Methyloferula stellata AR4: one gene and its partner. The protein of the gene in region 1 binds, or shares a complex with, the protein of each later gene. Links are inferred from orthologs where the notes say so. Each region holds a gene or a part of one and is shown on either strand. Other genes may lie near its edges.

What was found.
Region 2: the proteins of dnaG (region 1) and A3OQ_RS0111190 are in contact, whole or in part, in a crystal structure (PDB 2R6A), measured with the Geobacillus stearothermophilus proteins. The link is inferred for Methyloferula stellata AR4 from one-to-one orthologs. Residues at the interface, in WP_049624496.1 of Geobacillus stearothermophilus: Lys456, Leu457, Leu458, Pro459, Ala460, Asn463, Ala464, Leu467, Leu535, Leu536, Ile537, Ala538, Gln544, Glu545, Asp548, Tyr549, His552; in WP_033016901.1 of Geobacillus stearothermophilus: Ser13, Glu15, Ala16, Gln18, Glu91, Leu92, Asp94, Ala95, Val96, Pro97, Thr98, Ala99, Ala100, Asn101, Tyr104, Tyr105, Ile108.

The regions. Positions count from the first base shown.
Region 1 is NZ_ARWA01000001.1:157,332-160,538, reverse strand. What follows is about bases 1-2,892. They hold dnaG (DNA primase), read right to left. Parts: upstream 2,485-2,892; coding sequence 517-2,484; downstream 1-516. Other genes in these bases: oxlT (oxalate/formate MFS antiporter), read right to left, coding at 2,675-2,892; rpoD (RNA polymerase sigma factor RpoD), read right to left, coding at 1-302. Outside these bases: more of oxlT, read right to left, coding at 2,893-3,207. UniProt on the Escherichia coli protein: RNA polymerase that catalyzes the synthesis of short RNA molecules used as primers for DNA polymerase during DNA replication.
Region 2 is NZ_ARWA01000001.1:2,292,038-2,295,345, reverse strand. What follows is about bases 196-3,188. They hold A3OQ_RS0111190 (replicative DNA helicase), read left to right. Parts: upstream 196-932; coding sequence 933-2,444; downstream 2,445-3,188. Other genes in these bases: radA (DNA repair protein RadA), read left to right, coding at 2,441-3,188; rplI (50S ribosomal protein L9), read left to right, coding at 196-664. In the rest of the region: A3OQ_RS0111205 (DUF2232 domain-containing protein), read left to right, coding at 1-72; more of rplI, read left to right, coding at 95-195; more of radA, read left to right, coding at 3,189-3,308. UniProt on the Escherichia coli protein: The main replicative DNA helicase, it participates in initiation and elongation during chromosome replication. Travels ahead of the DNA replisome, separating dsDNA into templates for DNA synthesis.

The DNA of each region.
Region 1 (3,207 bases):
TCGCCGCCCTCGGCTTCTTCCTCTTCGGCTTCCTCGGCCGGTTCGGCCTCTTCGGTTTCCTCGCCCTCGATGACATTGATGCCCATCTCGTTGAGCATGGCGAGAATGTCTTCGATCTGCTCGGAATTGACTTCTTCCGAGGGAAGCACGGCATTCAATTCGACATAGGTGACGAAGCCGCGCTTTTTGGCGAGCTTGATCATCCGCTTGACGGCGGCATCGGACAGATCGAGCAAGGGGCCGTCGGCCGTCTCGACCGCCGCGCCTTCCCCTTCAACCTTCTCTGCTTCCTTTTTCGCCATCAATGGTCTCCAATTTCTAATTTTGTCTCGCACGCGCGGCTTCTGGCGAAATGAGAGAGGGGCCCGCATTTCTGCAAAGACCTGTATCAAACTCATTCCGGGCCGGCCCCGACACACAGAACCGACACAAAACCGTCCAATATTTCAAATGTCCCGATGCCTGGTCAGGATAAGGAACGCGCCGCGGCCATGCGGCAGAACGACCCGTCTCTTCCTAAAGACTTCCGCTTGGATGGCCAGATAGAGCACCGAAACCCTCCACAGCGGCTTCCATCCCGGAAAGAGCGGATAATTGCTCTTGGATATCTTTGAGGCGCGCGAGATTGAGCTCGCTTGCGTCATTTCCTAGAGCTAATTCGGCTAATTGCAACTCCCTATGTAGCGCCCTTGCCTTATGATGCAAGGTCAAGGCCTGTTTCAAAACCTCTTCCGCATCTGCATCCGAGGCCTTCGGGTCCATATACCAATGCGAAGCCAGGGCACTTATCGACTCAAGCTTGCGCTGAAACGGTTCAAACCCGCTTTGCGCCAATTCCGCCCCTAACCCATGATGATCCAGCCCTTCCCGTCCGGCAAGACCGAGCAGTTTTTCGCGGAATTTGGCGGCCTCCGGCGTTGAAAGCTCAAGCGCCGCTATATCTTCCAGATAGGTTTCGATCAACGCCGGATGGTTGAGAAGAAGCAATAAAATCAAAGCTTCTCGCGGCGGCAAACCTGCCGTCGCCGGGCGGAACAAAGCGCTGCGGGCGAGACTCGTGCTGACGGAGGGCGCCGCTGCGAGGCTTTTGGCCTCGTCGCCCGGGCCGAATCCGCGCCTGTTGCCAAAGCCGCCAAATCGCGATGTCTCAAAACGAGACGCGCCGAATTGGCCGCGCGGCGGGGCGCCGCGGTCGCGCACTTGAACCGCCCGGTCCGCACCAAAAAGCGTGTCGAGCCGCGTCTTGAACTCGGCTTGATAATAATGCCGCAGCGTTTCGTCGGTGATCGTTCTGGCGATCTCGCCGAGCCTCCGGTGAAAGGCGGCGCGGCGTTCGGGCGTGTGGAAATCGACGCCCTCCGTCTCGCGCATCCAGATCAGATCGACGAGCGGCAGAGCTTGGCCGATGACGGATTGAATCGCGCCGCCGCCGCCGGAGCGGGCGAGATCGTCCGGATCCTGCCCATCCGGCAGAAGCGCGAAGCGCAGCGAGCGGCCATTGCCGATCAAAGGCAAAGCCATGTCCATCGCCCGGTAGGCTGCCTTGCGGCCGGCCCGGTCGCCGTCGAAACAGAGCACCGGCTCCTCGGCCATTTTCCACAGAAGTTCGCATTGGTCGGGCGTCAGCGCTGTGCCGAGCGGCGCCACGCATTGCGGAAAGCCCGCATTCGACATGGAGATGACGTCGACATAGCCCTCGACGACGATCACGCCGCCGCGTTCATGCGCGGCTTTGCGCGCCCGATGGTGATTGTAAAGAACAGAGCCTTTGTGAAAGAGCGGCGTCTCCGGCGAGTTCAGATATTTGGGCTGCCCGTCCTTATCGAGCGTACGTCCGCCGAAAGCGATCACCCGGCCAGAGCGATCGCAGATCGGAAAGATCACGCGATCGCGAAACTTGTCATAGGGGACGGCGATCTCGTCGCCATGGATCAGGAGCCCTGTCTCGATCATGGCTTCGACCGTTATGCCCTTGGCCGCGAGCGCATCGCGCAAGGCATATTTTTCCGCCGGCGCATAGCCGACCCTAAATTGCTTTTGGGTGTCGAGGCCGAGGCCACGCTGATCGAGATAGGTCCGAGCCCGCTGGCCAAGGCGCCCATGCAGATGCGTCTCGAAAAACAACGCCGCCTGTTCCAACACCTCATGCAGGCTGGCGCGCTTTATTTCCTGTTCCTCGGTCTCGCGCGTCACGGTGGGCAAGGGCAATCCGGCGTCGGCCGCGAGACGTTCGACGGTTTCCGGAAAGGAAAGCCCGTCGGTTGCCATCACGAAGTCGAAAATATTGCCGTTCTTGCCGGAGGAAAAATCAAACCAGGCCATCTTCTGGTCGTTGACGAAAAAAGACGGCGTCTTTTCCGCATTGAACGGCGACAGGCCTTTCCATTCGCGGCCGGATTTCATCAATTTGACGCGCCGCCGCACGACTTCCGAGACAGGAAGCCTAGCTTTGATCTCTTCGAGAAAAGACGGTGGAAAACGCATTTTTGGATTGTCCGCATCCCGCCATCCGGCGCAAGGAGCAAGGACTTAACCCACAGCAACTCACAGAAAAAAATCGAAATTTTGACGCAGTCTGGGGCCTTGCCGGCCGAAGCTGCAAAGCTTCGGATTTTGGACATGAAAAAAGGCACGCTGGGAAGGCGTGCCCTTTTTCTTCGCGGGGAGGAAATTTTTAGACGAGACTGCCGTTCGCCGTCTGAACGGTGGCCGCCGCCGCAGGCTCGCTTTGCAGGATCAGAGCACGGCGCATCGGCTTGATGACGAAGAGCGCCAAAAGCGCAGCTGTAATATTGAGCCCGACCGCGATGCTGAACACGGCATACCATCCATAGGCGGCAGCCAGGAGACTCGCGAGCGGCACGAGCAACGAGGCGGTTCCTTTGGCCGTATAGAGCATTCCGGCATTGGTCGCGGCATATTTGGAGCCGAACGTATCGCCGCAAGTCGCTGGAAACAGGCTGTAGATTTCGCCGAAGACGCCGAAGAACAGGCCCGACGCCAGCACGAAGACGATCGGATTTTGACCATAGGCGCAGAGCGTCAGGAGCGCCGCCGCACCGAGGCTGAAGGCGATGAACATCGTGTTCTCGCGTCCAATATGATCGGAGATATACCCGAAGAGCGGACGGCCGAAACCGTCGAAGATCCGATCGAGCGAGATGGCGAAGGTCAAAGCCGCCATTTGGAAGCCGAGCAGGCTGACCG
Region 2 (3,308 bases), 2.1 Mb from region 1 along the record:
TTGGTCGGGCTCGCCGACACAGCCTTCCCGCTGCGCGACCGCAAGGCCGCTCTCTTATCCTCGAAATCCTAGAAAGCCTCCGAAGGAGTTAGTCATGCAGGTCATTTTGTTACAAAGGGTCGCCAAGCTCGGCCAGATGGGCGAGACGGTGCGCGTCAAGGACGGGTTCGCCCGCAATTTCCTCTTGCCGACCGGCAAGGCCTTGCGCGCGACCGAAGCCAATAAGCAGCGCTTCGAAGGCCAGCGCGCCGATCTCGAAAAGCGCAATGTCGAATTGAAGGGCGAGGCCGCAGCCGCAGCCGAGAAGATCGACGGGCAGGTCTTCGTCATGATCCGTCAGGCCGGCGAAACCGGCCAGCTTTACGGCTCCGTCTCGACAAGAGACGTTGCGGAAGCCGCGTCCACGGCCGGTACACCCGTCAATCGCAACCAGGTCGTGCTGGCAACGCCGATCAAGACGATCGGCCTGCATCAGGTGCCCGTCCATCTGCATCCGGAAGTCGAAGCCAAGATCACGATCAATGTCGCCCGCTCGCCGGAAGAGGCCGAACGCCAGGCTAAGGGCGAATCGATCAATATCGTCGAGGAAACGACGATGGACGATCTCGGCCTCGAAGTCGGCGCCGCTCTCGCCGACGCCAACGGCAGCTTGGGCGATCGCTGATCGGCTTTCAAACAGGTAAGGCGTGATCGTTGAGATCGCGCCTTACCATGCCATTCGAGACACAAGCCAAGCGAAGCAAGCGGTTGCGCAAAGCAAGCTGGTTTGCGCGCGCAATTGAAGATTCTTTTCGGGCGTTTGTGGATAGCGGGACGCGCAGCAGGCGGGTTAAGCTTTGCTTAACTCTTCCGTTCCATTCCGCCGCATTGGCGTGCGACAAGGGTGGTGAGGTACCGATTCGGTACGCATTTTCTCATCACTCGAAGCATAGATGCCCGCTGTAGAAAATATCGTCGGCCGGATCGGCCTACTGCAAGGACAAGGCTCCTCCGCGGAACCCAAATTTCGCGTCGCACCGCATAATATCGAGGCCGAACAAGCTTTGCTCGGCGCGATCCTCGTCAATAACGACGCCTTCGACCGCGTCTCGGATTTTTTGCTGCCCGAGCATTTTTCCGAGGAGCTGCACAGGCGCGTCTATGACGTCGCATCGCAACTCATTCGCGCCGGAAAAATCGCGACGCCGATCACGCTCAAGACCTTCCTGGGCGAGCATGATCTCGGCGGCATCACGATCCCTCAATATCTGGCGCGCCTCGCGGCCGAGGCGACGACCGTGATCAATGCCGAGGATTATGGCCGTACCGTCTATGATCTCGCCTTGCGGCGGCATCTGATCCTCATCGGCGAAGATATCGTCAATGCGGCCTATGACGCGCCTGTCGGCGCGACCCCGCGCGGTCAGATCGAGGACGCCGAACGCAAGCTCTATCAGGTGGCGGAAAGCGGCCGTTACGACGGTGGTTTCCAGCGTTTCTCGGATGCCTTGACGACCGCCGTCGACATGGCCGCGAAAGCCTGGGAACGCGACGGCCGTCTCTCCGGCATCGCGAGCGGCCTCACCGATCTCGACCGCATGATGGGCGGCTTGCAGGCCTCCGATCTTGTCATCATCGCCGGACGCCCCGGCATGGGCAAGACGGCGCTCGCGACCAATATCGCCTTCAATATTGCCAAGGCCTATGAGTTCGAGGTCCGTGCCGACGGAAGCCATGCGACCGTCAATGGCGGCGTCGTCGGTTTCTTCTCGCTCGAAATGTCGGCCGAGCAATTGGCAACCCGTATCATCTCCGAGCAATCCGGCGTCGCCTCCTACAAGATCCGGCGCGGCGACATTTCGGAGAACGATTTCGGTCATATCTCCGCCGCTGCCCAGGACATGCAATCGATCCCCTTCTATATCGATCAGACCGGCGGTCTCTCGATCGCGCAGCTCACAGCCCGCGCCCGCCGCCTCAAACGCCAGCGCGGGCTCGACGTGCTCGTCGTCGACTATCTTCAATTGCTGTCGGGATCGAGGAACCGGGGCGGCGACAATCGTGTGCAGGAGATGACCGAGATCACCACCGGCCTCAAGGCGCTCGCCAAGGAAATGAACGTGCCGGTCGTCGCTCTCTCGCAGCTCTCGCGTCAGGTCGAAAGCCGCGACGACAAGCGCCCGCAATTGTCGGACTTGCGCGAGTCGGGCTCGATCGAGCAGGATGCCGATGTCGTCATGTTCGTCTTCCGCGAGGAATATTATCTGAAGAACAAACAGCCGCGCGAAGGCACCGAGGAATTCCTGACCTGGCAGGCCGATATGGAACGCGTCCATGGCCGCGCCGAGGTCATCATCGGCAAGCAGCGCCATGGTCCGACGGGCACGGTCGAACTCGCCTTCGAGGCCGAGATGACCCGCTTCTCCAATTTGGCGCGCGAAGACAATCTGCCGGTGCGCCTTTGAAGACACGCGCCTCGTTCGTCTGCCAGAATTGCGGGGCCGTCACGCAGCGCTGGCAGGGACGCTGCGAATCCTGCGGGGCGTGGAATTCCATCCTCGAAGAAAACGCCGCCTCCGGCATCGGCGCGCAAGCTGCCCGCGGGGCCCAGAAAGGCCGCGTCTTCGAACTGATGGGGCTCGGCGATGCCACCACCCCGTCAGCGCCGCGCATGCTGACCGGCATTGCCGAATTTGACCGCGTCAGCGGCGGCGGCTTCGTGCCGGGCTCGGTTCTGCTGCTCGGCGGCGAGCCGGGCATCGGCAAATCGACGCTGCTCATCCAGGCCTGCGCGCTTCTGGCCAAGCAGGGCCAGCGCGTCGTCTATATTTCCGGCGAAGAGGCTGTCGATCAGGTGCGGCTGCGCGCCGAGCGCCTCGGCCTTTCCAAAACGCCGGTCGAACTCGCGGCCGAGACCAGCGTCGAAGATATTTTGGCTACGCTCAGCCACGGCCGCCGGCCGGCGCTGGTGGTGATCGATTCGATCCAGACCATGTGGACGCAAAGCGTCGAATCGGCGCCGGGCACGGTCACGCAGGTCCGGGGCTCGGCACAGGCGCTCATCCGATTCGCCAAGACGACGGGCGCGACCGTCATTCTCGTCGGCCATGTCACCAAGGACGGCCAGATCGCAGGCCCGCGCGTCGTCGAACATATGGTCGATGCAGTGATCTCCTTCGAGGGCGAAGGCGGGCGGGATGTCCGTATTCTCCGCGCGGTCAAAAACCGATTCGGACCGACGGACGAGATCGGCGTCTTCGAAATGACCGGCAAGGGCCTTGGCGAGGTCACCAATCCCTCGGCTTTGTTTCTCTCGGCCCGCGATGCCG